DNA from 4 places in the Streptomyces sp. NPDC050422 genome. Region 2 is predicted to be linked to each of the others. Evidence: riboswitches for the same ligand, from Rfam matches in the RefSeq annotation. Region 2 holds a riboswitch; each other region holds the start of a gene.
The links. Region 2 has a riboswitch for thiamine pyrophosphate ahead of ACIBJG_RS33910 (purine-cytosine permease family protein). Riboswitches for the same ligand answer to the same signal wherever they lie in the genome.
Positions count from the first base shown of each region.

Region 1: linked by a shared signal. The riboswitch ahead of thiO (glycine oxidase ThiO) and the one ahead of ACIBJG_RS33910 (purine-cytosine permease family protein) in region 2 are both predicted to bind thiamine pyrophosphate.
Region 3: linked by a shared signal. The riboswitch ahead of ACIBJG_RS17960 (thiamine ABC transporter substrate binding subunit) and the one ahead of ACIBJG_RS33910 (purine-cytosine permease family protein) in region 2 are both predicted to bind thiamine pyrophosphate.
Region 4: linked by a shared signal. The riboswitch ahead of thiC (phosphomethylpyrimidine synthase ThiC) and the one ahead of ACIBJG_RS33910 (purine-cytosine permease family protein) in region 2 are both predicted to bind thiamine pyrophosphate.

Region 1 is NZ_JBITIE010000005.1:63,322-71,039, forward strand. It holds gene pknB (Stk1 family PASTA domain-containing Ser/Thr kinase) at 1-511, opposite strand, end outside; gene ACIBJG_RS08405 (thiazole synthase) at 696-1,490, opposite strand; gene thiS (sulfur carrier protein ThiS) at 1,493-1,741, opposite strand; gene thiO (glycine oxidase ThiO) at 1,738-2,919, opposite strand; TPP riboswitch at 2,917-3,029, opposite strand; gene ACIBJG_RS08420 (NAD(P)/FAD-dependent oxidoreductase) at 3,231-4,403, shown strand; gene ACIBJG_RS08425 (Rv2175c family DNA-binding protein) at 4,473-4,838, shown strand; gene thiE (thiamine phosphate synthase) at 4,943-5,596, shown strand; gene metF (methylenetetrahydrofolate reductase [NAD(P)H]) at 5,721-6,638, shown strand; gene ACIBJG_RS08440 (hypothetical protein) at 6,689-7,603, shown strand; gene ACIBJG_RS08445 (phytoene desaturase family protein) at 7,656-7,718, opposite strand, start outside.
Region 2 is NZ_JBITIE010000028.1:9,923-17,640, forward strand. It holds gene ACIBJG_RS33905 (gamma carbonic anhydrase family protein) at 1-428, opposite strand, end outside; gene ACIBJG_RS33910 (purine-cytosine permease family protein) at 487-1,905, opposite strand; TPP riboswitch at 1,888-1,984, opposite strand; partial or broken gene ACIBJG_RS33915 (hypothetical protein) at 2,144-2,422, opposite strand; gene ACIBJG_RS33920 (ATP-binding protein) at 2,457-2,942, shown strand; gene ACIBJG_RS33925 (discoidin domain-containing protein) at 2,867-3,190, opposite strand; partial or broken gene ACIBJG_RS33930 (phosphotransferase) at 3,398-3,559, shown strand; gene ACIBJG_RS33935 (hypothetical protein) at 3,684-3,794, opposite strand; gene ACIBJG_RS33940 (alpha/beta hydrolase domain-containing protein) at 3,791-4,327, opposite strand; partial or broken gene ACIBJG_RS33945 (hypothetical protein) at 4,372-4,461, opposite strand; partial or broken gene ACIBJG_RS33950 (transcriptional regulator) at 4,489-4,854, shown strand; partial or broken gene ACIBJG_RS33955 (MFS transporter) at 4,851-6,138, shown strand; gene ACIBJG_RS33960 (hypothetical protein) at 6,262-6,780, opposite strand; gene ACIBJG_RS33965 (kinase) at 7,059-7,592, shown strand.
Region 3 is NZ_JBITIE010000010.1:241,183-248,900, forward strand. It holds gene tsf (translation elongation factor Ts) at 1-302, shown strand, start outside; gene pyrH (UMP kinase) at 461-1,237, shown strand; gene frr (ribosome recycling factor) at 1,409-1,966, shown strand; gene ACIBJG_RS17950 (phosphatidate cytidylyltransferase) at 1,966-3,051, shown strand; gene rlmN (23S rRNA (adenine(2503)-C(2))-methyltransferase RlmN) at 3,156-4,262, shown strand; TPP riboswitch at 4,304-4,420, shown strand; gene ACIBJG_RS17960 (thiamine ABC transporter substrate binding subunit) at 4,501-5,604, shown strand; gene ACIBJG_RS17965 (ABC transporter permease) at 5,691-7,304, shown strand; gene ACIBJG_RS17970 (ABC transporter ATP-binding protein) at 7,307-7,718, shown strand, end outside.
Region 4 is NZ_JBITIE010000002.1:310,503-318,220, reverse strand. It holds gene ACIBJG_RS04115 (IclR family transcriptional regulator) at 1-420, shown strand, start outside; gene ACIBJG_RS04110 (SsgA family sporulation/cell division regulator) at 522-959, shown strand; gene ACIBJG_RS04105 (YibE/F family protein) at 1,040-2,380, opposite strand; TPP riboswitch at 2,452-2,585, shown strand; gene thiC (phosphomethylpyrimidine synthase ThiC) at 2,578-4,377, shown strand; gene ACIBJG_RS04095 (DUF885 domain-containing protein) at 4,480-6,168, shown strand; gene ACIBJG_RS04090 (hypothetical protein) at 6,233-7,057, opposite strand; gene ACIBJG_RS04085 (metallophosphoesterase) at 7,239-7,718, opposite strand, start outside.

The sequences.
Region 1 (7,718 bases), on a different contig from region 2:
TCGTGACCGAGCCCACGGCCCGGACCAGGCCGAAGTCGGCCACCTTGACCCGGCCGTCGTCGCCTATCAGCACGTTCTCCGGCTTCATGTCCCGGTGGACGAAGCCCGCCCGGTGCGCGGCCCCCAGGGCGGCCAGTACCGGCTCCAGGATGTCCAGTGCGGCCCGCGGCTGCAGGGCGCCCCGCTCGCGCAGCACATCGCGCAGCGTGCACCCCGCGACGTACTCCATTGCCAGGTAGACGTACTGCTCCTGGGCCCCCTGGTCGAAGACGGCGACCACGTTGGGGTGCGCCAGCCGGGCCACGGACTTGGCCTCGCGGATGAAGCGCTCGACGAACGAGGCGTCGGTCGCGAGCGCCGGGTGCATCACCTTGAGGGCGAGCACCCGGTCGAGCCGGGTGTCCATGGCCCGGTAGACCGTGGCCATGCCGCCCACGGCGATGCGGGCATCGACGCGGTAGCGGCCGTCGAGCAGCTGCCCGACGAGAGGGTCCTGGAGGGTCGTATCCACGGTGCTGAGTCTACGAGCCACCGCCGACACGGCCGACTGGCCGGGGCGATCCCGGGGCCGTACTGCAGCCGAGCCGTGACAGGGACATGCGATCCGCTGCCGGGGAACGGGTGTGGCCCCGGGATCGGGACGGGTCGTGACCGGCACATGAGATCCGCCACACGGACCCTCCGGGCGCCCCGGGTCAGAACGCCGGGCGCTCCGGATCCAGCACCGCCCGCCCCGCCACCGGCGACGACGCCTCGGCGAAGTGGCGGCGAGGGATCCGCCCCGCGCGGTACGCGAGCCGACCGCCCTCCACCGCGTGACGCATCGCGGCGGCCATCAGCTCGGGTTCCTGCGCGCGGGTCACCGCCGAGGCGAGCATCACGGCCGCACATCCCAGCTCCATGGCCAGCGCCGCGTCCGAGGCCGTGCCGGCGCCCGCGTCCAGGATCACCGGAACCCGCGCCTGTTCGACGATCAGCTGGAAGTTGTGCGGATTGCGGATGCCCAGGCCGGAGCCGATGGGGGAGCCGAGCGGCATGATCGCCGCGCACCCCACGTCCTCCAGCTTCCGGGCCAGTACCGGGTCGTCGTTCGTGTACGGCAGCACGGTGAAACCGTCGTCCACCAGCGTCTCCGCGGCGTCGAGCAGCTCGATGGGGTCGGGCAGGAGGGTGCGCTCGTCCGCCACCACCTCCAGCTTGACCCAGTGGGTGCCGAGCGCCTCGCGGGCCAGCCGGGCGGTGAGTACGGCCTCGCCCGCGGTGAAGCAGCCCGCCGTGTTCGGCAGCACGCGGATGGAGAGCTTCTGCAGTACGGAGAGCACGGAGCCCTGCACGGTCGGGTCCAGGCGGCGCATCGCCACCGTGGTCAGCTCGGTGCCGGAAGCGGTCAGGGACCGCTCCAGCACGTCCAGGCTCGGTGCCCCGCCCGTCCCCATGATCAGCCGGGAGCCGAGGACGGTGCCGCCGAGCGAGAAGAGGTCGTCGGACATGGTCAGCCTCCCTGGACCGCGGTGAGGACCTCGACCCGGTCGCCGTCGGCGAGCGCGGCCGCGGGCCACTGGCCGCGCGGTACGACGGTCTCGTTCAGGGCGGCCGCGACGCCCGAGGGCGCGCGGGTCAGCGAGGCGACCAGGGCCTCCAGGGTGGTGCCCGGCGCGACGGCGACGGCCTCGCCGTTCACGGAGACGGAGAGGGAGGGGGAGGCGGAGGGGGAGGCGGAGAGGGGGGCGGGCTCGGTCATGCGGGCTGCTCCTGACGTACGGGGGCGGCGGCGGGTGAGAAACGGCCGGGGGAGAAGGGGCGGGCCACCTCGGGCAGCTCGCCTCCGGCCAGCAGCTCCGCCATGGCGTCCCCGGTGACGGGGGTGAGCAGCACCCCGTTTCGGTGGTGGCCGGTGGCGAGGTGCAGGCCGGGCAGCGCGGTGCGGCCGAGCAGCGGGGCGTTGTCGGGGGAGGCGGGGCGCAGACCGGCGACGGTCTCGGTGAGCGGCAGCTCCGTGATGCCCGGCACGAGCTCGTGCGCGTCGCGCAGCAACTCGTACACACCGCCTGCCGTGACGGTGGTGTCCCAGCCCATCTCCTCGCTGGTGGCGCCGATGACCAGTTCGCCGTTCTCGCGCGGTACGAGGTAGACGTGGCTGCCCCGGACCACGGCCCGCACGGTGCGGGAGAGGAAGGGGGCGTACGCGGTGGGCACGGTCAGGCGCAGCACCTGGCCCTTCACCGGGCGGACCGGGGGCAGGACGTGCTCCGGCACCCCCGCGAGCCGGCCGCTGAGGCTGCCCGCCGCGAGCACGACCTGATCGGCTGCCGCCTCCCTGCCGTCGGCGAGCTCGACTCCGGTGGCCCGGCCGCCCGTGACCGTGAGCCGTTCGGCCCGTTGGCGGTGGAAGGTGACCCCGGCCCGCTCGCACGCCGTCAGCAGCGCGGCGGCCAGCCGTCGCGGGTCGACCTGGTGGTCGCCGTCGACCCGCAGCCCGCCGCGTACGCCGGGCGCGAGCATCGGCTCCAGACGGCGGCACTCACGACCGGTGAGCCACTCCGACTCCAGCCCCGAGCGGCGTTGCAGGGCGTGGAGCTCCCGCAGATGGGCGCGGTCGTCGGCGTCGAGCGCGACGGCCAGGGTGCCGCAGGCGCGGAAGCCGATCTCCTGTCCGCTCGCCGCCTCCAGCTCGGCCGCGAACGCCGGATAGCGTGCGGCGGAGGCGACGTTGAGACCGAGCAGCATCTCCTCGCCGTAGTGGAGTTCGGTGACGGCGGCCAGCATGCCGGCCGCGACCTGTGCGGCACCGCCGCCCGGTGCGGGGTCCACGACCGCCGTGACCAGGCCGCGCTGGGCGGCCCGCCAGGCGGTGACCAGGCCGATGATGCCGCCCCCGATGACGAGGACGTCCGACCCGTTCGTCCGGTGTATGCGCATGGGCGTCCAGCCCCTCCCTTCGCCGGCATGACCCGGATCAGGTTCGTACGGTCGGAGGCCGTCCAGCCTCCCTCTCAGCCCGGTCCGTCCGGGCTCCCGCGAGTGATGTGCACGGCCACCCTAAACCCCTGCCCCACGCCGCCTGCAAGGGAGCGGACGCCGGCGCGGGGACGGCGATCCGGTGGGCGCGTCACGGGAACCGACTTCCTGACGTTGTGTCAGGTGCTTAAGGTGGACGGGTGGACGAGCAGACCGGACAGCAGCAGACAGGATCGCGACGCAGCCGCCGCGTCGTGATCGCCGGAGCGGGCATGGCGGGCGTGCAGACCGCCGTGGCCCTGCGCGAACAGGGCTTCACCGGCCCCGTCACGCTGATCGGCGCCGAACCGCACCAGCCGTACGACCGGCCGCCCCTGTCGAAGGCGGTCCTTCTCGGCAAGGCCGAGGACTCGGCCTTCGACATCGACTTCGAGGCGCTGGGCATCACCCTGCGGCTCGGCCTCGACGTGACGGCACTGCGCGCGGCCGACCGCGAACTGGACACCCCGGACGGGCCCGTCCCCTACGACGTCCTGGTCGTCGCCACCGGCGCCGAACCCCTGGTGCTGCCCGGCTCGGAGGGTGTCCCGGGCGTCCACCTCCTGCGCACCCTGGACGACGCCGCCCGGCTGCGCCCGGTCCTCGAACGGCAGCACGACGTCGTGGTCGTCGGCGCGGGCTGGATCGGCGCCGAGTTCGCCACCGCCGCCCGCGCGGCCGGCTGCGCGGTCACCGTGGTCGAGGCCGCCGACCGCCCGCTCGCCGGCGCGCTGCCCGCCGAGGTCGCCGCCCCCATGGCCGGCTGGTACGCCGAGAGCGGCGCCGCGCTCCTCACCGGCGCACGCGTCGCCCGCATCGAACCCGGCCGCGTGGTCCTGACCGACGGCCGCACCCTCCCGGCGGACGCGGTCGTCGTCGGCATCGGCGCCCGGCCCGCTACCGGGTGGCTCGCCGGATCGGGGATCGAACGAGGCCCGGACGGATCGGTGACCGCCGGCGCATCGCTGCGCACCTCGCTCCCCGACGTGTACGCGGTCGGGGACTGCGCATCCTTCCCCTCGGCCCGGTACGGCGAGCGGCTGCTCGTCCACCACTGGGACAACGCCCTTCAGGGGCCCCGGACCGTCGCCGCCGCTGTCGTCCGGGAGGGCGAGGGGCAGCCCCCGGTCTACGACCCCGTGCCCTACTTCTGGTCCGAGCAGTTCGGCCGCTTCGTCCAGTACGCGGGTCACCACACGGGGGCCGACGCCCTGGTGTGGCGCGGCGACCCTTCCGAAGCGACGTGGACGGTGTGCTGGCTCCGGGGCGGCGCGCTCGTCGCCGTACTGGCGGTTGGCCGTCCGCGCGATCTGGCACAGGGCCGCAAACTCGTCGAATCGGGGGCGGAACTCGTCCCCGAGCGGGTCGCCGACCCCTCCGTACCCCTGAAATCGGCCACGCTCTGACGCCCGCCCGACGCCCCGTACGGTCGGCCCGGGTACCGACTGTCGGTCCGGGATGGCACGCTTGTCCCCGTGACCGAGATTGACGTAAAGATCGATGCTCTCGTCCCCGCCTGGCTCCACCTCCCCGACATCGCAGAAATGTTCGATATCGAGGTGACGCGTGTGCGCCAGCTGGTCAAGGACGGCCAGCTCATTGCCGTACGACGTGGTGAGAACCGGGCGCTCCAGGTGCCTGCCGCCTTCATCGACGGCGACAAGGTGGTCAAGGGCCTTTCGGGGACCCTGACGCTCCTGAGGGACGACGGCTACTCCGACGCGGAGATGCTGGAATGGCTCTTCACGCCCGACCCGAGTCTGCCGGGCACGCCCGCGCAGGCACTGAGTGAGAACCGCGGCACGGAGGTGAAGCGTCGCGCCCAGGCGCTCGCCGTCTGAGAGACCGGCGCCGCACAGGGGAGGCGGGCCGCATGTCGCGGCCCGCCTCCCGCGCGGCACCACACCGAACCACCGCCATCGTCGTCCCCGGGGGGAACCGCACCATGTCCACGCCTCGCACGCTGCTGTCCGACGCCCGGCTCTACCTGTGCACGGACGCCCGCCGGCGCCAGGGCGACCTCCCCGCGTTCCTCGACGCGGTCCTCACCTCCGGCGTGGACATCATCCAGCTGCGCGACAAGGGCATGGAGGCGGCCGAGGAGCTCGAACACCTCGCGGTCTTCGCCGACGCCTGCAAGCGCCACGGCAAGCTCCTCGCCGTCAACGACCGGGCCGACGTGGCCCACGCCATCGGCTCCGACGTGCTGCACCTGGGCCAGGGCGACCTGCCGGTCCCGGCCGCCCGCGCGATCGTCGGCCAGGACGTGGTCGTCGGCCGCTCCACGCACGCCGAGTCCGAGGTCGACGCGGCCCTCGCCGAGCCCGGCGTCGACTACTTCTGCACCGGCCCCTGCTGGCCCACGCCGACCAAGCCCGGCCGGTACGCCCCCGGCCTGGACCTCGTCCGCTACGCCGCCTCGCTCGCCCCCGCCCGCCCCTGGTTCGCCATCGGCGGCATCGACGCCGGCAACCTCGACGAGGTGCTGGAAGCCGGAGCACGCCGGGTCGTCGTCGTGCGGGCCGTCACCGAGGCGTCCGATCCGGCGGCGGCCGCCGCCGGGCTGGCGGGAAGGATCCGGGACCGCGCCGAGGCGTGACCGGGAGGACGGCCGGGGGCCTGTTCGGGACGGGAGTGTCCGAAGCGTGGACAAAGTTCGGGCAATCAAGTCAAATCGCCCCAGTTCGGTGGGGAGCCCGCCTCGCCCTGGTTAACCTGCCGGTATGGCCCTTGGCACACCCTCCACCAGGACAGATCACGCGCGCACCGTGCGTGAGATGCTCGCGACCGGCAAGACCTCGTACTCCTTCGAGTTCTGGGCGCCCAAGACCGAGAAGGGTGAGCGCAACCTCTGGAACGCGCTGCGCCGGGTCGAGGCGGTGGGACCGAGCTTCGTCTCCGTGACGTACGGAGCCGGCGGCTCCACCCGGGCCGGGACGGTCAAGGCGACCCAGGACATCGCCGCCGAGTCCACGCTCACCCCGGTCGCGCACCTCACGGCGGTCAACCACTCCATCGCCGAACTGCGCAACATGGTGGGTCAGTACGCGGACGCCGGAATCCGGAACATCCTCGCCGTGCGCGGAGACCCGCCGGGTGACCCGATGGGCCCGTGGGTCGAGCACCCGCAGGGCGTGCGGTACGCGGCGGATCTCGTGCGACTGATCAAGGAATCCGGTGATTTCTGTGTCGGCGTCGCCGCATTCCCCGAACGGCATCCGCGCTCGGAGGACTGGGACACCGACATCCGGCATTTCGTGGACAAGTGCCGTGCCGGTGCGGACTATGCGATCACGCAGATGTTCTTCGACCCGGACGCCTATCTCCGGATGCGTGACCGGGTGGTCGCTGCGGGTTGCGAAACGCCGGTCATTCCCGAGGTGATGCCCCTCACGAGCGTCCGGCAATTGGAGAGATTCGCGCAGCTCAGCAACGCGACCCTGCCCGCGGACCTGAAAGAACGCATCCTCGCCGCCAAGGAGGATCCCGCCGCTGTACGCTCCATTGGCATCGACTTCGCAACGCGGTTCTGCGCGAAGCTGCTTTCCGAGGGTGTCCCCGGGCTGCACTTCATCACGTTGAACAACTCGACGGCGACGCTCGAAATCTACGAGAATCTCGGACTGCACAAGCAGTCGTGACCGGCCGTACCCGCCGCGACCCGGGGCGGTGGCCGTAGAAGGGGGCGGGCATGGGCTGGACGGTCCTCTACATCGCGTTCGGCATCGTTGCGCTGTGGCTGCTCGGTGAGGTGCTGCTGCAGTACAAGGCGCGGCTGCGCTGGCGCCTGCTCGCCTTCACCGGCTTCGTCGGTGTCGTCATCGGTGTCCTGATGCCGTCCGTGTTCGTCATCGTCGTCGGTGCGATCGCCTTCGCGACGGGGCAGACGTACGTCACGCTCTCCTTCCGCCGCGGCTTCTCGACGGGCTGGGCCATAGGGGGCAGCCCCGGGGAGAGCCGGCGCCGGCGCTCCGGAGCCGACCGCGAGCCCACGCTCCAGGTCTCGGACCTGGAGATGGAGTACGACCACCAGGCACCGCCACCGCCGGAGGCCGCACCGCAGGCCGGGCCGGCCGAGGTCTACGCTCCGGAGCCGCTGCCGGACGACACCGGGCAGTACGGCATCTACACCGAACCCCGCCGGCAGGAACAGCCCCAACAGCCCCAGGGACAGCCGCAGTACGCCGCGTACGACCCGTACACCGACCCTGCCGGCTACCCGGCGCAGGGCCAGGACCTCTACGCGGGCCAGGACACCTACGCGGGAGCCGGTCAGTACGACTACGGCACGGACCAGCAGCAGTACGCCGCGTACTCCGACCCGTACATTGGTACCACCGCGAGCACCCCGCAGTACGGCACGTACGGGAACGACGGGAACTACGACAGCTACGGCAGCGGCCAGCAGTTCGCCGACCCGTACGCCCAGCCGCAGTCGTACGCCCAGTCCCAGCCGTACGCCTCCGAGACCCCGCCGGGCGGAGTCTGGGTGCCGCAGCAGCGGGAGGGCGAGCAGTATCCGCCGATGGCTCCGGAGCAGCCCGCCCAGCCGGCGCCGTACCCGAACGGCTACGACACGGGCCACAACGAGCAGTACCGCTACTGAGTCCCGGGCGCCGGTCCCCGCTCGGGCGGAGGCCGCGCCCGGCCCGCAGCGGTCACTGCGATCCGCGGAACCCGTCCCCTTCGACGACGATCCCCGCGACCAGTGCCCCGGACAT
Region 2 (7,718 bases):
ACCGGGTCACCGACAGCGACCCAGCCGATCGGCACCATCGAGTCGGCCGGCAGTACGGTGCGCAGATGCACGACGCCGTTGATCCGCACCTCGGAACGGGTCCCGATCCGTGCGCCGTTGAAGACGCGGCTGCCGGTGGCCAGGAAGACCTCGTCCTCGACCCGGCAACCGGTCAAATAGGAGGTGGGGCCCACCAGCACCTGCCGCCCCAGAACCAGCGGGTCCCGTCGGGTACCCCGCAGGACCGAGTTCTCCATCACGATGCTTCCCTCGCCGACCTCCACCGGACCGCCCTCGGCGGTGAGCACCGCACCGAACAGCACCCGGCACCCGGCGCCCACCCGCACATCCCCGCACAGCGTGGCGGTCGGAGCGACATAGGCCGTGGGGTGGACCGTCGGCGAGCAGCCCTCATGAGCAATCATCATGCCCGCGATCATCCCGTGTCCGGAGCGCCGGCGTACACCACCCCCGCGACCCCACCGGTCAGCGGCCGGCTGGCCGGCGTCGTAGCCGCAAAGGTGCGTAGACGGCGAGCGCCGCGACGAACGCGACGTAGTAGGCAAGGTCCGCGCCGTGGAGTGCCGCGGCCACCGGCCCTACGTACAGGCTCGTGTCCATGAACGGAACCGCCGCGCCGAAGGCGACGACGAATGCCGCGAGTGCGGGCCACCACGGCTGCGGGCGGTCGCTCTCGGCAGCCGGCTCGAACGAAGCTCCGCCCCTGTCCCTCGTGCGTGCGAACCAGTCGACGGCTACGACCGCCACGAATCCGGGGATCCAGTAACCGACGAACAGCAACACGTTCTGGAAGCGGGCCGTGGTGTCCGCGGCGTGCATCCACAGCACCAGCGGGAAGCCGAGTACGGCAGAGAGGGCCGCGGCCAGCGGCCGTGGGATGGGCACTCCGACGGTCTGAAGGGCCAGAGAGCCGCTGTAGTCGTTCATCGCATTGCTGCACAGCGCCGCAAGCGCGACCGCAAGCAGGCCGAACGCGCCGAGCGTGCCGCCTCCCAGCAGTTCATCGACGCCCTTCGCGGTCTGGTCGGTGAAGGCGGATGCTCCCCACAGGCCGAGCGCCTGCACGGCTACGAAGGAGACCGTGACGCCGAGAAGCGTGTACCAGAACATGCGGGGGCGGGAGGCGGACCGTGGCAGGTACCGGCTGAAGTCGCTGGCGTACGGAGCCCAGGAGAGTGCGAGGCTGAGTGCGATGGTGCTGGTGAGCACGAAGGCGCCGGCGCGGTCGGCGCCGTGCACCGACCCGCTGGTGGTGGGGTGGACGCCGTCGAGGAGCTTGACGGCCAGCGCGACGAAGGCCGCGGCCAGCACGAAGGTCATGATCTTCTGCAGTCGGTGGATCGCCTCGTAGCCGAACACACCGAGTACGCCCTGCCCCACCATCATCACGAGTACGCCCAGCCAGAACGGCCATCCGCACAGTTGAGCCAGCGCATCCCCGCCGAAGAGGCCGATGAGCGCGTCCCACGCGACCGATGACAGCCACTGCAGCACGCCCGGAACGGCAACGGCCCGGCCGAAAGCGAGCCGCGCGAGCGGCAGTTGTCCTGTCCCCGTGAGACTGCCCCAGGTCCCGAGGTACGCGGTGGGCACGGCGCCAACGAGCGTGCCGAGCACCACAGCCACCAGGGCGGTGGTGAAGTCCAGCCCGAGGACGATGCCGATCGTGCCGGTGAAGACGCCCGTCATGGTGAGGTTCGGAGCGAACCACACGGTGAACAGCCGCCCGGGAGTGCCGTAGCGGTGCGATTCGGGGACCGGGGCGATCCCGCGGGTCTCGATGCGCAGATCACCGGCGGCGGGGGGCGTCCGCCCGTCGAGGACAGCCCGGCGGTCAGTGGCTGCCGGGCCGCTCGGAGCATGTGGAAATGACATGAATGACATCCCTCCGCCAGTGCTAACTGGTTCAGGTTCGACGGGTGTGATCTCAGCCCCGCTGGTCGGGGCACCCCGTGTCGGATTGCGTCGGCAAGGCTAACCCACGTGTTCGGGCCCGGACGACTGGGCTCCGACAGGTCGGTCGCAGGCCCGCATACCGCCTTGCTCACGTGGCTCGTTGAGCAGGGCGTGGGCTTCGAGGGGTTGTCCCGGTGGCGGGGTACGGGCGCCGGCGCGGGGACCGTCAGTCCATGGAGGTGTCCCCGTGGCCCGGGGCCCCGGCGACCTCCACGGTGGAGATGATTCGGACGACCGACGGGGCACGGGGCGCCGACCCGAAGCCGAAGGTGACCGGCGGGTAGACGGGAGCGAGTCCGCCGAGATTCCGTCCGCCCAGCATTGCGGTTGCCGCACGAACACGGTGCAGGTCCCCGGCCCCGTACCACTCGCGACGGCCCGCGCCCGCACTCCCCAGCGTGCGGACACCCGGCATCAGCCGGGCCGGTCCGTCGCAGACGGCGGCCGTCCTGTCCACCGTGGGAGACCAAGCCGACCGCATGGGCACACTGGTGGAAGACCTGCTGCTGCTCGCCCGGCTGGACCAGCAGCGCCCTCTGGAACGGCAGCCGGTCGATGTGCTCGCCCTGGCCGTCGACGCGGTACGCGATGCCCGCCTGCTCGCCCCCGAGCGTGAGATCCGGCTCGCGGTGGACGACAGAGGCTCCTACGCCGTCACCGGCGATGAACTCCGGCTGCGCCAGGTGCTGTCCAATCTGACCGGCAACGCCCTCACACACACCCCACCGGGCACCCCCGTCTCGATCGAACTCGGACCCGGTCGCCCCGGCCAGCCACCTGCCGTGCTCCTCGACGTCACGGACCAGGGCCCGGCCTCCGGAACAGGCCGAGCGCGTGTTCGAACGTTTCTACCGCACCGACACCTCACGAACCCGCCGCACCGGCGGCCTTACCGGGGGAATACGGAAAGGGCCCTGAGGCGTGCGTACCCGCTGCGCCAGCCCGTGACGTCGAGCGCCACGTAGCGTGCAGTGATGCCGGCCGTGAGGCCGGTCGTGGTGGTGCGGCCCCGCAGTGTTCCGCCGGAGCGGTAGGTGACGCCGTCGTCGCTGAACTCGACCGTCGCCCCCGGCACCCTGCTCGTCGTCCACTCCGCGAGGATCCTCCCGACGGGGAGCGCCGAGCCGAGGTCCACGACCATTCGGGCCCGGTCGGATCCCGGTGTCCACGACGTGCGGTGATCGCCGTCCACCGCGGCCGACGGGTCCGACATGCCGGCGGAGCGCGGTGCGTTCGGGAACGTGTCACATCCCAGTGCGGCATCGTCGAGCGGGTACGGGGCGACATCGCGCAGCGACACGGTCGCGGTCCGGCCGCGGCGCAGCCGGACCTTCGTGCGCCGTCCGCAGGCCGCGGTCACGAGCAGGTCGCAGGACGGCCCGGTCAGGCCACGGGCAGCGCAGGCGGAGTGGACCTCGGCATGTGGGCCGCCGTGGACACCGAGCCGGGTTCCGCAGTCGTCCTGATCACCGGCGTGATGGCGGCGGGGAAGTCCACCGTGGCCGAACTGCCGGCTGGGCGGCTGCCCCAAGCCGTCCACGTGCGCGGCGACGTCCTCCGGCGGATGGTGCTGTCCGGCCGGGAGCTGTCCTGCCGGGGCCTGCGGCGGTCCTCGATGTGCCGACGGCTTCATGGTCTGCCGGCCGCGACCCCGCGCCGAGGTGGATCCGGAGCGGGGTCGCGGCCGGGTGACACGGCCCGCTGGGTCAGCCGCCGATGCCCGAGTCCTGCGCGGCGGCGATGATTGTCGTCGCGTCTTCCGGGAGCAGATGGCCGGCACTGACGGACGTCTGCGCGGCGTTGCGTACCTTGCTCACGTAGTCGGCGTGGGTCGGGTAGAGCCGGGCGAGCACCGGTTCCGCGGTGGCGGGGAAATGGGGGTTGGACGGGTCGCCGTCGTCGTGCGGTCCCAGGCGTCGGCATCGCCGTTCCACGGGTCGCGGGCGCCGTACAGGCCGCAGAAGACCCCGCTGCCGGTGGTGTCGCGCGAGCCGGTGAGCGTACGGGTGGGCACCGTGACGTCCGGCAGGCGGACGCCGCCGGTGGCCAGGCCGGTGGCCGGGTCACGCAGGACGGTGCTCAGCGGCTGACCGCTCGGCGGCCGCGCACCGCCCCGTGCCCAGGTGGCCAGGTGGCGCAGCGCCGAGTTCATCGCCCAGTGGCCGGGCCCGTCGTTGAAGGGGGCCGAACCGGCGGCGCAGCCGGGCGACGGCGCGGCGGAGCCCGCCGAATTCTGCACGGTTGCGTTGCCGAGGTCGAAGGCCCACTGGTCCCCGTGCGCGGTGCCGGCCAGTTCCCAGTGCACGACGCTGCCGGTGTCCGGCTGTCGTGCCGTCGCGGCGCCCGGCACACATCGGTCTCGGTGAGCACGACGAACGTCGGCACCGGCAGGTCGGTCCTGATCCGGGACGGGTTCGGCATCAGCAGCGCGTCTGCGAGCACGCCGCTGATCGGTGAGGCGATCGCGCTGTTGCTGTGCACCATGAAGCCGTCGTAGACCTGGGACGCCGGCGGCTGCTCGAACGGGCCGGCCTGGTGAAGGTGGTACGAACGCGGAAGGTCCGGGGGGTCACCGAGCGGTACTACGCAATGGCCGCGCAGTCGATCGTGCTGCCGGACCCGGGTGAGGGCGGGCCGGATGTGCTGATGCGGCATGCGGTGGCGGACCTGGAGGCAGCGCCGGCGGAGGGCGAACGGCACGTACGGATGGCACATCTACGGCTCACCGAGGAGCAGTTCGCTGAGCTGGGGGCACGACTGCAAGCGCTGGCGGACGAGTACCGGAAACTCTCCGACCCGTCGCTGCCGGACGCGTCACTCGTCTTCGCACTGTTCCACCCGGCACCGCGCGAGCAGGTCGAAGGAGGCGCCAAGTGACGTCAGCCGCTGAGAAGTGGCCCACCGGTTTCGGACGGCTGTGGACCGCGCAGACGGTGTCCTCGCTCGGCCACGGGGTGTCGCACGCGGCTCTGCCGCTCCTCGCTCTGACGCTGACGCGCGATCCGATGGCGCTCGCCGTCGTCACGGCCGCCGGCACCCTGCCGTGGCTGCTCTTCGGGGTGCTCGGCGGTGCGCTGGTGGACCGCTGGGACCGTCGCCGCACGATGTGGGTCACGGACGCGGCGCGTGCGGCGCTGCTCGCGATACCGGCGGCAGCGGCCGCGCTCGACGTGCGGAGCATTCCCCTGCTCGCGGCCGTCGCCTTCCTGCTCGGCCTCGGCGCGCTCTTCTTCGACACTGCCGCCACGGCCTATCTGCCGGATCTCCTCGGCCGCGAACCCGCGCTCCTGGAGCGCGCCAACTCCCGCCTGCGCGGCACTCAGACCGCGGCATCCGGCTTCGCGGGCCCGCCGGCGGGCAGTGCCCTGCTCGCGCTCGGCCGGGCGGTTCCGCTCCTCGCCGACGCGCTGTCCTTCGCGCTCTCCGCACTGCTCGTACGGTCGCTGCCGGCCGTGTCCCGGCCCGTATCGCAGGCCCGGGAGTCGCTGCTGCAGCAGGCGCGGGCCGGTGCCTCCTACGTATTCCGGGACCAGCTGCTGCTCGGGCTCGGCGCTGCGCCCGGCGGTCGGCAACATCGCCTTCCTCGCCGTGGAGACCGTACTCGCCCTCTCCGCGCACGATCATCTGGGCATCGGCACCTTCGGCTTCGGCCTGCTCCTCATGGCGGAAGCCACAGGCGGTCTCCTCGGTGCGGGTATCACCCCCTTCCTCGGTCGACGGCTGGGTACCGGCACCGCGCTCACCTGTACGGCCGCGGTCGAGGGACTGGCCATCCTGGGCCTTGCCGTCGCCTCGAACCCGTACGCCGCCGGCCTCGCGCTCGCCGTCTGCGGAGCGGGCATGGGCGCCACGATGGTGCTCGGTCCCTCTCTCCGACAGACGATCGTCCCCGCCCACCTGATGGGCCGTGTCGCCTCCACCTCCCGCATGCTCGCCATGTGCGCCGCCCCGTTCGGCGCCTTCCTCGGCGGCTGGCTGGCCACCACCCACGACGTACGCACCCCGCTCTACGCCGCCGCCGGCCTTCTCCTCACCATGACCGCCGTCACGGCGACCATGACGAGCAACCGCCAGGTGGAGGCGGCGCTGCGCGCTGCCGCCCCGGCCGATGACCCGGATCACCCGGAATGCCGGGATCCTGTTCAGGAGGATGCCCTCTAGGCAGTGTGCTAGGTGGCGAGTCGTTCGTAGCTGCAGTGGCCCGAGCGGCTCGTGCCGCGCGAGTCCGAGGCCCGGGAACGCGCCCGGGAACCTAAGACGTTCGGCGTGGGCCCCGTCCGCACGTCAGCCGGGTTCAACGGTCATGGAGTCGAAGGTTGCCCGCATCAGCTGGTCGATGGTACTGGTCCGGTCTGCCATGGAGTCGAAGAGATCAGCGAGCAACCACAGCACGAAGCTGTGCACCAGTGCTTCCGCCGGCGGGATCGGTCCGAACTGATTGCGCCACGCCACTGTGTCCATACCCATTGCCGCGGCCATGAGGACACCGGTGACCATCGGCACCTGAGCCGGGTCAGCCATCTCGAAGCTGGGAAGCTTGCGGACCACAGCGGGGATCAGATCGCTGAGGGGATCCAGGCGGTCTTCTCTGCCGTTCTGCTCGACAATCAGGTATCCGGTCAGCACACCCACCAGAAAGACCGTTCCCCGGGAGACCTCGTCAGGCCCGTAGGCGTCCATCGCAGCCTGGACCCGCTGCTGCGCCTGCTGGCGTTCTTCTGCGGAAGTGCGCTTCTCCAGGACTCGGTACGAGTCCCACGCTGCACGGATCGCTTCATCTGCGACCACGCCGTCATCAGTCATGAGGCAACCGTAGTGAGAGAACGACTTGCAGGAGAAATCCTTGAGCGGCCCACCGCAGCAACGACATGAGGGCCATGCCCCGGCGGCGGCTACTCCGCCACTGACTGCATGGGGGGTGCCCCGGTGCGGTGAGACAGCAGGCGCAACACCCCACGCATGGCACCCATGAGCTGCGGATACGCCAGGAAGGGCTGCTGGCGCGCGTCTGGCACCACCGCGTTGCAACCCGGCCGAGGTTCGTTGACGGGGCAGTGTCCGCCGGTATCGTGGAGTGGATGATGGTGGGCGCCACAGAGACCAGGCTCGTTGTTCTGCGTGGGAACAGTGCCTCGGGCAAGTCCTCGGTCGCAGCCGGCGTCCGTGAGCGCTTCGGCCGCGGGCTGGCCCTGGTTGGCCAGGACAACCTTCGCCGGGTCGTCCTGCGCGAGCACGACCTTCCTGGCGGCGCGAATATCAGGCTCATCGATACGGTCGCCCGCTTCAGCCTCGATGCCGGGTATCACGTCGTCCTCGAAGGAATTCTGTACGCGGACCACTACGGGCAGATGCTTCAGCAGCTGCGCGCCGACCATCGCGGGCACACCCACTGCTACTACCTGGACGTCCCCTTCCCGGAGACCCTGGCCAGGCACGCGACCAAACCCATCGCGGACGAGGTCGGCGAGAGGCGGCTGCGCGAGTGGTACCGGCCGCTCGATCTGCTGCCCGGCGGCATCGAGACCGTCATCGACGCCGGCAGCGTCCTGGCGGACACCGTCGACCGCATCATGCACGACACCGATCTCGCACGGCTCCCGGCACGGGACCACTGACCAGCCGGGTGGCGAGTGCGAAGATGTGCGTCCGGACGAGGCAACAAGACCAAGCACACGATCTGATGCAGGTTCGGATGCCCCCACCTTCCCTCTCGACCAGGTGCACGCCAGTGATCGTCCCAC
Region 3 (7,718 bases), on a different contig from region 2:
ACCTGGCGAAGGGCATCGCCCAGCACATCGCCGCCTTCGCGCCGAAGTACCTGTCCCGCGAGGACGTCCCGGCCGAGGTCGTCGAGGCCGAGCGCCGTGTCGCCGAGGAGACCACGCGCGCTGAGGGCAAGCCCGAGGCCGCGCTCCCGAAGATCGTCGAGGGTCGCGTCAACGGCTTCTTCAAGGAGGCCACTCTCCTTGGCCAGCCGTACGCGCTGGACAACAAGAAGTCCGTCCAGAAGGTCCTGGACGAGGCCGGTGTCACCCTGAAGCGCTTCTCGCGCATCAAGGTCGGCATCTGAGTCCGTCCGCGAAAAACGGTGGACCCCGATAGGGTCTGGTGCAGTCGACGGCCGCACACCGCCGTACGACCGCAGATCTGACGAGGAGGCCATTGCCGCTGAGGGACACCAGACCCACCGGCAATGGCCTTCTTCGTATGTGCACGAGGAGAATCTCCATGAACAAGGGCGCGGACGCCGCAACAGGTGACCACAAGCGCGACGACGGCAAGGTGCGCGGACGCTTCATGCTGAAGCTGTCCGGAGAGGCGTTCGCCGGCGGCGGCGGCCTCGGTGTCGACCCCGACGTCGTGCACGCCATCGCCCGCGAGATCGCCGCAGTCGTCCGCGACGGCGCGGAAATCGCGATCGTCATCGGCGGCGGCAACTTCTTCCGCGGTGCCGAGCTCCAGCAGCGCGGCATGGACCGGGCGCGGTCCGACTACATGGGCATGCTCGGCACCGTCATGAACTGCCTCGCTCTCCAGGACTTCCTGGAGAAGGAGGGCATCGATTCCCGGGTCCAGACCGCCATCACCATGGGCCAGGTCGCGGAACCGTACATTCCGCTGCGCGCCGTACGGCACCTGGAGAAGGGCCGCGTCGTCATCTTCGGTGCCGGCATGGGCATGCCGTACTTCTCCACCGACACCACCGCGGCACAGCGCGCCCTGGAGATCGACGCCGAGGCACTGCTGATGGGGAAGAACGGCGTGGACGGGGTCTACGACTCCGACCCGAAGACCAACCCCGCGGCCGTGAAGTTCGACGCGCTGGAGTACAGCGAGGTGCTCGCCCGCGATCTCAAGGTCGCCGACGCCACCGCCATCACGCTCTGCCGTGACAACCAGCTGCCGATCCTCGTCTTCGAGCTGACCACCGCGGGCAATATCGCCCGCGCGGTCAAGAGTGAGAAGATCGGCACGCTCGTGAGTGACCAGGGCACCCGGGCCTGACAACCGGGGGGACCGCACCGGGGTAATCCCGGTGGGCCCCCGGGGGCGCAGGGGGCGCCCCCGAAGGATGGACAACGGCCTGCCGGTCGGACACCGTGCAGGTGAGGACGCGACGCAGGACCCGCCGGGCCCGAGCACGCCGGGCCCACTCAAGACACGCAGGAGCACGTGGTGATCGAAGAAACCCTCCTCGAGGCCGAGGAGAAGATGGAGAAGGCCGTCGTGGTCGCGAAAGAGGACTTCGCCGCGATCCGCACCGGCCGTGCGCACCCGGCGATGTTCAACAAGATCGTCGCCGACTACTACGGCGCGCTGACCCCGATCAACCAGCTGGCCTCGTTCTCGGTGCCGGAGCCCCGTATGGCCGTCGTGACGCCGTTCGACAAGACCGCGCTGCGCAACATCGAGCAGGCCATCCGCGACTCGGACCTCGGCGTCAACCCGAGCAATGACGGCAATATCATCCGGGTGAACTTCCCCGACCTCACCGAAGAGCGCCGTCGCGACTACATCAAGGTCGCGAAGACGAAGGCCGAGGACTCCAAGATCTCGATCCGGGCCGTCCGCCGCAAGGCCAAGGAGATCCTGGACAAGCTGGTCAAGGACAAGGAGTCCGGCGAGGACGAGGTCCGCCGCGCCGAGAAGGAGCTCGACGACACCACCGCGAAGTACGTCGCGCAGGTGGACGAGCTGCTGAAGCACAAGGAAGCCGAGCTGCTCGAAGTCTGATGAACGACTCTTCCTGGGGCGTCCCGCAGGGCGCCGGTCACCGGGCAGCGCCCGAGATGCGGGCCGCTCCGGCGGGTCCTGCATATGATGTGCATGACGCCCAGCAGACTCGGCCCATGCCCATCGTGCCGGACGTTCCCGACGCAGGTAGAGACGCTGAGAGCCGTGATGACCGGGACCAGGGGGCCGGACGCCTGAGCGGCGGCCCCCTGTTCCGTGACGAGAAGCCGCAGGAGCCCATGTCCACCGCGCCGCCACCTCCGCAGAAGAAACGTGCGGGCCGTGATCTGGGAGCCGCCATAGGGGTCGGCCTGGGGCTCGGGGCCGTCGTCGCTGCGTCGCTCTTCATCGTCAAGGCCGTCTTCGTCGGCGTCGTCGTGGTCGCCGTCGTCGTGGGCCTGTGGGAGCTCACTTCCCGGCTGGAGGAGCGCAAGGGCATCAAAGCGCCCCTCGTGCCACTCGCGATCGGCGGCGCGGCCATGGTCGTGGCCGGTTACGCGCGGGGCGCCGAGGGCGCCTGGATCGCCATGGCGCTGACCGCCCTGGCGGTGCTCGTCTGGCGGATGACCGAGCCGCCGGATGGCTACCTCAGGGACGTCACGGCCGGAGTCTTCGCCGCGTTCTACGTGCCGTTCCTGGCGACCTTCGTCGCCATGCTCCTGACCGCCGACGACGGACCCCAGCGGGTTCTGACCTTCCTGCTGCTGACCGTGGTCAGCGACACGGGTGCGTACGCCGTCGGCTGGCGGTTCGGCAAGAACAAGCTCGCTCCGCGCATCAGCCCCGGAAAGACCCGCGAGGGCCTGTTCGGAGCCGTGGCCTTCGCGATGGTGGCCGGTGCGTTGTGCATGCAGTTCCTGATCGACGACGGGACCTGGTGGCAGGGGCTGCTGCTCGGCCTCGCGGTCGCTGCCAGCGCCACCCTGGGCGACCTGGGCGAGTCCATGATCAAGCGGGATCTCGGGATCAAGGACATGGGCACGCTGCTGCCCGGGCACGGCGGCATCATGGACCGGCTCGACTCGCTCCTGCCGACCGCGCCGGTGGTCTGGCTGCTGCTGGTGATTTTCGTCGGCTCCGGCTGACAGGCGCGTAGATCACCCCTTCTGACCTGCTGTTTTACGAGTGAGGGTCCGTTGTCCACAGGGCGGCAGGCCCTCACTGTTCTGTCTGCGACACTGGAAGAACCATGCCTAAGCCCGGAGAACTCCAGTTTGTCGCGCCCCGCGGAGCCAAGAAGCCGCCGCGGCACCTCGCCGACCTCACGCCCGCCGAGCGCAAGGAAGCAGTCGCCGCGACCGGCGAGAAGCCGTTCCGCGCCCAGCAGCTCTCGCAGCACTACTTCGCGCGGTACGCGCACGACCCGGCGGAGTGGACCAACATCCCGGCCGGATCGCGGGACAAGCTCGCCGAGGCGCTGTTCCCCGATCTGATGTCCGTGGTGCGGCACATCAGCTGCGACGACGACACGACCCGCAAGACGCTGTGGAAGCTGCACGACGGGACGCTGGTCGAGTCCGTCCTGATGCGTTACCCCGAGCGCGTCACGATGTGCATCTCCTCGCAGGCCGGCTGCGGCATGAACTGCCCGTTCTGCGCCACCGGACAGGCCGGTCTCGACCGCAACCTGTCGACCGCCGAGATCGTCCACCAGATCGTGGACGGCATGCGCGCGCTGCGCGACGGCGAGGTCCCCGGCGGCCCGGCCCGGCTCTCCAACATCGTCTTCATGGGCATGGGTGAGCCGCTTGCCAACTACAACCGCGTGGTCGGTGCGATCCGCCGGCTGACCGACCCCGAGCCCGACGGGCTGGGGCTCTCGCAGCGTGGGATCACGGTCTCCACCGTCGGCCTCGTCCCGGCGATGCTGCGCTTCGCCGACGAGGGCTTCAAGTGCCGCCTCGCCGTCTCGCTGCACGCCCCGGACGACGAGCTGCGCGACACCCTCGTGCCGGTGAACACCCGGTGGAACGTGCGCGAGGTGCTGGACGCCGCGTGGGAGTACGCGGAGAAGTCCGGCCGCCGCATCTCCATCGAGTACGCGCTGATCCGCGACATCAACGACCAGGCGTGGCGGGGCGACCGGCTCGGCCGGCTGCTCAAGGGCAAGCGGGTCCACGTCAACCTGATCCCGCTGAATCCGACGCCCGGCTCGAAGTGGACCGCCTCGCGGCCCGAGGACGAGAAGGCGTTCGTCGACGCCATCGCCGCCCACGGGGTGCCGGTGACCGTCCGGGACACCCGGGGCCAGGAGATCGACGGGGCCTGCGGACAGCTGGCGGCCTCCGAGCGCTGAGGCCGAAACCGGCCGTGTAGCCTGGGCTCGAAATCAACTTCATATTCCGACAGGGGAGCGCCACAGCGCTGAGAGTGCGGCACCAAGGACAGGTTGGCCGCAGACCCTCTGAACCTCGCCCGGGTCATTCCGGGTAGGAAGTTCGGACCTTACTCAAGCTGTTGCGCCCTGCCCGCTTCCGGTTTCCGCCGGCGCGGGCAGGGCCGCGTCTCTTCCTGGTCATCCCAGGAGGAATCACATGAGCACCACCAAGAAGATCGCGGCGGGGGCCGTCGCCGCCGCGCTCGGCGCGACCGCGCTCGCCGGATGCGGAAGCTCCGACGACTCGGCCGCCGGCACCGGCGGTACCAAGGGCACCGGCTCCAAGACCGTCACTCTCGTCAGCCACGACTCCTTCAACGCCTCCATGGACGTACTGAAGGAGTTCACCCGGCAGACCGGCTACACCGTCAAGGTGCTGAAGAGCGGTGACGCGGGCGCCGCGCTCAACCAGGAGATCCTGACCAAGGGCTCGCCGCGCGGCGACGTCTTCTTCGGCGTCGACAACACTCTGCTCTCGCGCGCCCTCGACAACGGCCTGTTCACGCCCTACGAGGCCAAGGGCCTCGACCAGGTCGCGGCCGACGTCCAGCTGGACGCGGGCAAGCACCGGGTCACTCCCGTCGACACCGGCGACATCTGCGTCAACTACGACAAGCAGTACTTCGCCGACAAGAAGCTGGCGCCACCGCAGTCCTTCGACGACCTGGCGAAGCCCGCGTACAAGAACCTGCTCGTCACCGAGAACGCGGCGACCTCCTCGCCGGGCCTCGGCTTCCTCCTCGGCACCGTCGCCACCTATGGCGAGGACGGCTACCAGGACTACTGGAAGAAGCTGAAGAGCAACGGCGTCAAGGTCGTCGACGGCTGGGAGCAGGCGTACAACGAGGAGTTCTCCGGCTCCGCGGGCGGCAAGAAGGCCAAGGGCGACCGGCCGCTCGTCGTCAGTTACGCCTCCAGCCCGCCCGTCGAGGTGCTGTACGCGGACCCGCAGCCGAAGACCGCCCCGACCGGCGTCGCCACCGGAACGTGCTTCCGGCAGATCGAGTTCGCCGGTCTGCTCGACGGGGCGAAGAACGAGGCGGGCGGCAAGGCTCTGCTGGACTTTCTGATCGGCAAGCAGTTCCAGGAGGACATGCCGCTCAACATGTTCGTCAGCCCGGTCACCAAGGGTGCGAAGGTGCCGGATCTCTTCACGAAGTTCGGCGCCACGGTCGACAAGCCGACGACCGTCGCCCCGGACACGATCGCCAAGAACCGTGAGCAGTGGGTCCAGTCGTGGTCCTCGCTCGTAGTGAAGTAGCGAAGACTCCCGTACGCGGACCGGGCGCGCGCGGGAAGGCCGCGCGCGCCCGGTCGCTGCGCGGGGGCGCGGTACGGCTCGGTCTGATGGCCGTGCCCGTGGCGTTCTTCGCGTTGTTCTTCGCTTATCCCGTCGTCGCGATCGTGGGACGCGGGCTCAAGGCCGGCGGCGTATGGCAGTTCGGGCGGTTCGGCGAGGTGCTGAGCCGGCCGGACATCACAGACGTCCTCTGGTTCACCTTCTGGCAGGCCCTCGCCTCGACCGCGCTGACGCTGCTGGTCGCGCTGCCCGGCGCGTACGTCTTCGCCCGGTTCGACTTCCCCGGCAAACAACTGCTGCGGGCGATTGTCACCGTGCCGTTCGTCCTGCCGACCGTCGTCGTCGGCACCGCGTTCCTCGCGCTGCTGGGTCGCGGTGGCTTCCTCGACGAGCTGTGGGGCGTACGGCTCGACACGACGGTGTGGGCGATCCTGCTGGCCCATGTCTTCTTCAACTACGCCGTCGTCGTACGCACAGTCGGCGGACTCTGGTCGCAGCTCGACCCCCGGCAGGAGGAGGCCGCGCGGGTTCTCGGAGCGGGGCGTTTCGCCGCTTGGCGCCGTGTCACCCTTCCCGCACTGGGACCCGCTGTGGCGGCTGCCGCGCTGATGGTCTTCCTCTTCACCTTCACCTCCTTCGGTGTCGTACAGATCCTCGGCGGTCCCGGCTTCTCCACGCTGGAAGTGGAGATCTACCGGCAGACCGCGCAACTGCTCGACCTGCCCACGGCCGCCGTGCTGACGCTGATGCAGTTCGTCGCGGTCGGCGCCGTGCTCGCCGTGCACGCGTGGACCGTGCGGCGCAGGGAGACCGCGCTGAAACTCGTCGACCCGGCGCAGACGTCCCGCAGACCGCGCGGCGCGGGGCAGTGGACGCTGCTCGGCGGGGTGCTGCTGACCGTGCTGGTCCTGATCCTGCTGCCGCTCGCCGTCCTGGTGGAGCGGTCGCTCGATGTGTCCGGCGGGCACGGATTCGCCTACTACCGCGCACTCGGCTCGGCGGAGGCGAACAGCGGTACGTTCCTGGTCGCGCCGATCGAAGCGATCGGGAACTCGCTGCGCTACGCCCTGGTCGCGACCCTCATCGCCCTGGTCGTCGGGGGACTGGCGGCGGCGGCCCTGACCAGGAAGGCGGGCCGGCTCGTCCGCGGGTTCGACGCGCTGCTGATGCTGCCGCTCGGCGTCTCCGCCGTCACCGTCGGCTTCGGCTTCCTGATCACCTTGGACAAGCCGCCGCTGGACCTGCGGACCTCCTGGATCCTGGTGCCGCTCGCCCAGGCGCTCGTCGGCGTGCCCTTCGTCGTACGTACCATGCTGCCGGTCCTCAGAGCGGTGGACGGGCGGCTGCGCGAGGCGGCCGCGGTGCTCGGTGCCTCGCCGCTGCGGGCCTGGCGCGAGGTGGACCTGCCGCTGGTGCGCCGGGCACTGCTGGTCGCCGCCGGTTTCGCGTTCGCCGTGTCGCTCGGCGAGTTCGGGGCCACGGTGTTCATCGCACGGCCCGACAACCCCACGCTTCCGGTGGCCGTCGCCCGGCTGCTGGGCCGGTCCGGGGAGCTCAACTACGGCCAGGCGATGGCCCTCAGCACCATCCTGATGCTCGTGTGCGCGGTATCGCTGCTGCTGCTCGAACGTATCCGCACGGACCGATCCGGGGAGTTCTAGAGATGCTGACACTGGAATCGGCCACCGTGCGCTTCGGTGAACGTGCGGCGCTGGACGCCGTGGACCTGGAGGTCGCCGAGCACGAGGTCGTCTGCGTCCTGGGACCGAGCGGCAGCGGGAAGTCCACCCTGCTGCGGGTGGTCGCAGGACTCCAGGAGGCCGACGGCGGACGGGTGCTCCTCGACGGCGCGGACCAGGACGGTGTGCCGGTCCACCGACGCGGCCTGGGCCTGATGTTCCAGGACCACCAGCTGTTCCCGCACCGCGACGTCGGCGCCAACGTCGCCTTCGGTCTGCGGATGCACGGTGTGAAGCGGGCTGAGCAGGACCGCCAGGTCGCCGAACTCCTCGACCTGGTGGGCCTGCCCGGCGCCGAACGGCGTGCCGTCGCCGCGCTCTCGGGCGGCGAACAGC
Region 4 (7,718 bases), on a different contig from region 2:
CTCGTCGCGGTCGCGGACACCCCGGCGGCGCCCGCGGTGGAGGAGTGGGCGGCCTTCGGCGAGACGGGGCACGCCCACGCGATCGGCCAGTGTCTGCTGAGCCAGCTCGACGAGCCGGCCCGCGAGGACCACCTGGACCGGCATCCGGTGCGCCCGCTGACCCGGTACTCCGTGCGCGATCGTCCGGCACTTCTTGAGCGGCTGCGGTCGATCGAGCGTATGGAACCTGTCATCGAACGACAGGAGTACACCCTCGGAACGGTCTGCGCGGCCATCCCGATCACCGCCGGTTTCACGGCCGCCGCGATGGCCATTTCCGTCCCTCTCGACCAGGAAGAACGGTTGCTCCCCGCAGTCGAACGACTACGTGGCGAAGTGGCCAGCCTCTTGCGTTCGTTCGTGTTCTCTATCAGTATCTGAAAAATCACTCCTTGTGATCTGCTATCGCGTGCACCACGATGGCGTCAATAGGGCCACGGGGGATCATTCCTGGCCAGATTCATCTACTGCGGGGTTGAACGATGCGCGAGTCGGTTCAAGCTGAGGTCATGATGAGCTTCCTCGTCTCCGAGGAGCTCTCTTTCCGTATCCCGGTGGAGCTCCGGTACGAAGTGTGCGATCCGTACGCGATCCGGATGACCTTCCACCTGCCCGGCGACGCCCCCGTCACCTGGGCTTTCGGCCGTGAGCTGCTGCTCGACGGTCTCAACAGCCCCAGTGGTGACGGCGATGTACACATCGGACCGACCGAGCCCGAGGGGCTGTCCGACGTCCACATCCGGCTCCAGGTGGGGGCCGACCGTGCGCTCTTCAGGGCGGGTACGGCACCTCTCGTAGCGTTTCTCGACCGGACGGACAAACTCGTGCCGCTCGGTCAGGAGTGCACGCTGGGTGACTTCGAGGGCAATCTGGAAGAGGCGCTGGGGCGGATTCTGGCCGAGGAACAGAACGCCGGCTGACGAAGCCCGTGTCCTTGGCCTGCATGCCGGTCGAACAGCACACCTGCCGAACGGGTGAATCGCTCTCCGTGTCCGGACACTCAGGACTTCGTCCGGCGACGGCGCCCCCTGCCGCTCCGTACGAGTGCCGGAGCTACGGAATCCGGGGCAGGCCCGGAGCGGTCCGCGGAGACGACCAGCGCCGCGAGCGCGGTGGTCACCGGCACCGAGGCGACCAGTCCGATCGAGCCGATCAGTGTGCGCACGATCTCCTCCGCCACCAGTTCGCTGTTGGCCACCGTCCCCACGCTGCTCTGGGCGATCGAGAACAGCAGCAGCAACGGAAGCGCGGCGCCCGCATAGGCGAGCACCAGGGTGTTGACCACCGAGGCGATGTGGTCGCGCCCGATCCTGATCCCTGCCCGGTAGAGCTTCTTCGCACTCATCGTCGGGTCGGCCTGGTGCAGTTCCCAGACGGCCGAGGTCTGGGTGACCGTCACGTCGTCGAGCACCCCCAGGGAGCCGATGATGACTCCGGCCAGCAGCAGCCCGCTCATGTCGATGTGCGGATACAGGCCATGGATGAGGCCGGTGTTGTCGTCGGTGTTCCCGCTCAGACTCGCCCAGCCGATGAAGAGCGAGCCGAGCAGCCCGATCAGGAGCAGTGAGATCAGGGTGCCGATGACGGCGACCGAGGTGCGGGCCGTCAGCCCGTGGCAGATGTAGAGCGCGATCAGCATGATGGCGCTCGCACCGACGACCGCCACGACCAGCGGGTTCGATCCCTGCAGGATGGCCGGAAGGATGAACAGGGTCAGGACGGCGAACGACAGGGCGAGCGCCACCAGGGCCATCACCCCGCGCATTCTGCCCACGGCGACGACCACCAGCGCGAAGATCCCGGCCAGCAGCATCAACGGGAACTTCCGGTTCACGTCGGTGACGGAGTACTGGAGGTCATGGGGCGCGTCGGGGGCGTACGCGACGACCACCCCCTGTCCCTCCCGCAGCTGCCGTGGCGCGTCGGGCTGGACGACCTCGACGAACTTCCGGCCCTTGTCCTGCCCGCTCGTGATCTCGACGGTGGCCTTCTTGCAGAGGGCGGCCCCGTCGTCCCCCCCGGCCTGCTCGCCCGTGGGTGGCGCGGTCTCGCCGCTGATGGGCAGCTGGGAGGCGTTCACGTCCTTGCAGTCGATCTTGCCGATGTTCACCACCTTGCCCTGTTGGGTCTGCCGGTCGAAACCGACACCGGTGCGCTCGTGCGCCGGCGCACCACCGGGCCAGAGGACCACGAGCCCGACGACGACCGCGGCCGCGAACGGGATCAGCACGGCGGCGATCACCTTGCGCAGATGGCTGGACACGGGAGCGGCGGGGCCGTGGCTGTGGGAGTGCGCGTGCTGATGGTCCTGCGGTTCGGGGTCGCTATGAGGGGACGTCACCGGCCGATCATCGCAAGAAGAGGAGGGGCCCTCTGTTCAGCTCGCCAGCATGGGCGCTAGCGTGGTGGCACCTTTGCACACGCGGGAGCTCGGAGCACCGGGCTGAGAGGGCGCTGATCTCCGTACGTCCGTACGGGACAGGCTGCGCCGACCGCCGAACCTGTTACCGGGTAATGCCGGCGTAGGGAGTAGGTCTCATGACCACATCGGACGCACGCACGCCTGCCTCGAACCAGAGCGACGAGGCCGGGAAGTCCATCGGCTGGCACAAGGGATACGTCCAGGGTTCACGCCCGGACCTCCGCGTGCCGATCCGTCAGGTGCACCTCACCAACGGCAAGGACGTGACGCTGTACGACACGTCGGGGCCGTACACCGATCCCACCACCGAGACCGATGTCCGCCGGGGGCTGGCGCCTCTGCGGGAGAACTGGATCATCGCCCGCGGCGACACCGAGGAGTACACGGGACGCCCCGGGCGCCCCGAGGACGACGGGCTCAAGCACACCTCGCCGCGCGGTGGGCTGCGCAATCTGGACGCGGTCTTCCCCGGCCGCCCCCGCCAGCCGCGGCGCAGCCGGGACGGCCGTCCCGTCACCCAGCTCGCGTACGCCCGCCGGGGCGAGATCACCCCGGAGATGGAGTACGTCGCGATCCGGGAGAACGTCGAGTCCGAGGTGGTGCGTGAGGAGATCGCCGCCGGCCGGGCGGTGCTCCCGGCCAACGTCAACCACCCGGAGACCGAGCCGATGATCATCGGCAAGCGGTTCCTGGTGAAGGTGAACGCCAACATCGGCAACTCCGCGGTCTCGTCCTCCATCGAGGAGGAGGTGGACAAGATGACCTGGGCGACCAAGTGGGGCGCCGACACGGTCATGGATCTGTCCACCGGACGCAACATCCACACCACCCGTGAGTGGGTTCTTCGCAACTCCCCCGTGCCGATCGGCACCGTGCCGCTCTACCAGGCCCTGGAGAAGGTCGACGGCAAGGCGGAGGAACTGACCTGGGAGGTCTACAAGGACACCGTCATCGAGCAGGCCGAGCAGGGCGTCGACTACATGACGGTGCACGCCGGCGTGCGCCTGCCGTACGTACCGCTGACGGCCCGTCGCAAGACCGGAATCGTCTCCCGGGGCGGCTCGATCATGGCGGCGTGGTGTCTGGCGCACCACAAGGAGTCGTTCCTCTACGAGAACTTCGAGGAGCTCTGCGAGATCCTCGCCTCGTACGACGTGACGTACTCCCTGGGCGACGGGCTGCGGCCCGGGTCGATCGCGGACGCCAACGACGAGGCCCAGTTCGCGGAGCTGCGTACGCTCGGCGAACTGAACACGGTCGCGAAGCGGTTCGGTGTCCAGACCATGATCGAGGGCCCGGGCCACGTCCCGATGCACAAGATCAAGGAGAACATCGACCTCCAGCAGGAGATCTGCGAGGAAGCGCCGTTCTACACGCTCGGCCCGCTGACGACCGATGTGGCGCCGGCGTACGACCACATCACCTCGGGCATCGGCGCCGCGATGATCGCCTGGTGGGGGACGGCGATGCTCTGCTACGTGACGCCCAAGGAGCACCTCGGTCTGCCCAACCGGGACGACGTGAAGACCGGGGTCATCACGTACAAGATCGCGGCCCATGCGGCGGACCTCGCCAAGGGGCACCCGGGGGCGCAGGACTGGGACGACGCGCTGTCGGACGCCCGGTTCGAGTTCCGCTGGGAGGACCAGTTCAATCTGGCGCTCGACCCGGACACGGCCCGGGAGTTCCATGACGAGACGTTGCCTGCCGAACCGGCGAAGACGGCCCACTTCTGCTCGATGTGCGGTCCGAAGTTCTGCTCGATGAAGATCTCCCAGAAGATCCGTGACGAGCATGGCGACGGGGCCACGGCCGTCCCCACCGAATTCGACGCGGAGGCGCTGGCCGGCATGGCGGTGAAGTCCGAGGAGTTCGCGGCCCGGGGAAACCGGGTGTACCTCCCGGTGACGGACTGACGCCTGCACGCGTACGCGCTGTTCCTGACGGCCTCGAAGGGCCGTCCGGAACAGCGCCCGAAGGCCTGGAGGATTGATCCGACGGCGCGTCAAGATGTGTCCATGGCAAATGAATCGCTCACCCCGCGCGGCATCGCCGACAGTCACCTCGACCAAGTGGCCGCACACGATCCGATGACCTCCGCATGGCTGGGCCTGAACCCGGGCGACGACCGGCAACCGGACCTCTCGCCTGAGGGCTTCGAGGCCCATGCCCAGCTGGCCCGCCGCAGTCTCACCGCACTCGACGCCGCCCACGTACCGGACGACCCCGCTGAACAGGCGTGCGCCCGGCTGCTGCGGGAACGCCTCACCGCCGAGCTCGCGATGCACGACACCGGCGAGAACTACCGGCAGCTGCGCACGGTGGGCGCGCACGTGGACCAGGTGCGGGCGATATTCACCCTCATGCCCACGACCACCGACGAGGACTGGGCGGCGGTGGCCGGACGGCTGCGCAACCTCCCCGGAGCGCTGGACGGCTACCGGGACACCCTCACCCGGGGGATCTCCCGCGGTCTGCTCGCCGCTCCCCGGCAGGCCGTGGGGGTGATCGGCCAGCTCGCCGACTGGACCGGGGAGTCCGCCGGACAGGCGGCGAGCGGCGCGGGCTGGTTCGCCGGCTTCGTCGCGGACGGCACCGACCGGATGCGCCCCGAACTGGACGATGCCGCCCGCCGGGCCACCCGCGCCGTCTCCGAGTTCCGCGACTGGCTGCGCGACACCTACGTCCCCGCCGCTGCGGACACCCCGGACGCGGTGGGCCGGGAGCGCTACCTGCGTGCCGCCCGCTACAACACCGGCGCCGAACTCGATCTGGACGAGGCCTACGACTGGGCCTGGGACGAGTTCCACCGGACGCTCGCCGAGATGCGCGTAGAGGCCGAGCGCGTCCTGCCCGGCGCCGGTCTCCTTGAGGTCATGCACCACCTGGAGGAGCACGGTCACGCGCTCAAGGGCGAGGAGGCCGCCCGCGACTGGTTGCAGCAGCTGATGGACGAGGCGATAAGCACCCTCGACGGCCGTCACTTCGACCTCTCCGGGCCGCTCCGCGAGGTCGAGTCCCGGATGGCGCCCGCAGGCAGCGCATCCGGCCCCTACTACCAGGGCCCGAGCCTCGACTTCAGCCGCCCGGGACGCACCTATCTGCCCACCCTGGAGCAGGGTACGTATCCGACCTGGCAGCTCGTCAGCATCTGGTACCACGAGGGCGTCCCCGGACATCACCTGCAGCTCGCCCAATGGGTCGCGGCCGCCGACCGGCTCAGCCGCTACCAGGTGACGGAAGGCATGGTCAGCGCCAACATCGAGGGCTGGGCCCTGTACGCCGAGCGTTTCATGGACGACCTGGGCTACTTCGTGGACCCCGCGCGCCGCCTCGGCTTCCTGGACGGACAGATGCTGCGCACCATCCGGGTGATCATCGACATCGGCATGCACCTCGGACTCGCCGTCCCCACCGATTCCGGCTTCCACCCCGGTGAGCGCTGGACGGGGGCCCTCGCCGCGGAGTTCATGGCCACCTACAACGGCAGCCCGGCGGCCCGTCGTCACGCCGAGATCGACCGCTACCTCGGCTGGCCCGGCCAGGCCATCGGCTACAAGCTCGGCGAACGCGCCTGGCTCCAGGGACGCGAGGCGGCGAAGCGACGCCATGGTGCGGCCTTCGACCTCAAGGCCTGGCACATGAAGGCGCTGTCCCAAGGCTCGTTGGGCCTCGACGACCTGGTCGGCAACCTGGCGGCGCTGTAGGCCGGGACCGACCGGTGCCATGCCCGGGAGAGCCGTCGCCGGACCTCTCGTGCACCGGCCGAGGTCAGTCCAGCTCGTGCTCCGGCCCGCCGAAGTCGGGGCTGGTGAAGTCCGGGCTGGTGAACGTCGGGCGGGGTGCGGCGGCCGGGCCGTCGTCCGGGCTGGAGAAGTCCGGTCTGCTGTAGCCGATCTTCGGGATGCGGTTGGCCGAGCGGTGCGGGACGCGCGCGGCCGGGGCGGCCCCGGGGTCGGCGAGGGCGTCCCGCAGGAACGGCAGGATGCCACGTTCCAGCAGGGCGTGCCGCCAGGCCTCTCTGGCGCGCGCCACATCCTCCGGCAGTTCCTCGCCCTGCTCCTCGGCGCCCACTGAGGTCGAGCCGTTGCGCAGAGCCGTGATGAGGAGACCGACCGCGGCGACGAGGATGGCGGCTGCGGTGGCCGCCACGAAGAACCAGCCTGCGCCGACCATGGTGCGGGCGAACGACGGGGGCGGGTCGAGCGCCTTCAGGATGTAGCCGATGAGCAGGAAGATCACCGCGGCGGTGCCCGCCAGCACCGGCGCCAGGGCGGTGATGACGACTCCTATGCCGGCGCCCGACTGGCGGGCGCCGTTCGTGCCGTTGTCCGGGTCACCGTCCTCGTCCGTGCCCGTGGCCGCGGCGCGGATCTCCTCGCGGGCCTTCACGTAGTGCTCGTACTCGGTGGCGGCCGCGGCGGTGATCAGCGCGGTGGCCGCCATCGCCATGGTGCGCAGCTGCACCGGATTGAGCCGTTCACCGACAGCGGCCAGATCCGGTCGTTCATGGGCGTGACGCAGTGCGTCGTCGAGGATCCGCTCGTACTCGGGTCGGTCCTCGGTCAGCAGGTGCGGAGCGCTGTTCATGTGCATCCCCCGATGCTCCGTAGGGCCTGTGTGCCCGCTCGAACCGGGCAGTCGGGCGGAAACGGAGGAGAGCCTGCTACTGGTACGCCGATGGTAGAGCGCCCACGGCACGGGGTGACAGGGGGTTTCCGTAAATAGGCCCAGTGGTCGGCGTGTTCAGGTCGGGATGCGTCTTCCCCGAAGAACGTCAGTCATGCAGCGGGAGTTGGACGACCAGTAGCTTTCCGGCCATGGTCACTCCGCCGTCCATGGCGATGGCGAGCCCGTCCGCGTACACGTGCGGACCGTCCACCAGTGGCCCCGACCTGTCCTCGCCGTCCTCGGAGCCGACCTCGCCCAGAAGGTAGGGAATGGGGCTGTGACCATGGACGACGCGGCGGCCGCCATAGGCCGCCATGAGCTCCTGTACGGCCTGTGGACCCGCTTCGTCGCGGAAGGCGAACCGCTTGGTCAGCTTGCGGAAGAGGTCCCAGCACTCATCGGCGTCGTTCCGCGTGAGAATGGCGTGCACTGTGTCGTTGACGTCCTCGATGGTGGAGCCGTAATCGAGGTACGCCGTCGTGTCCGAGTGCATCAGGAGGTGCTCGTCCTCCTCGACGACGGCGTCGAGCCGGGACATCCACTGGAGGTGGACGTCCTGGAGCCGCTCCATGTCCGTCTTCTGGCC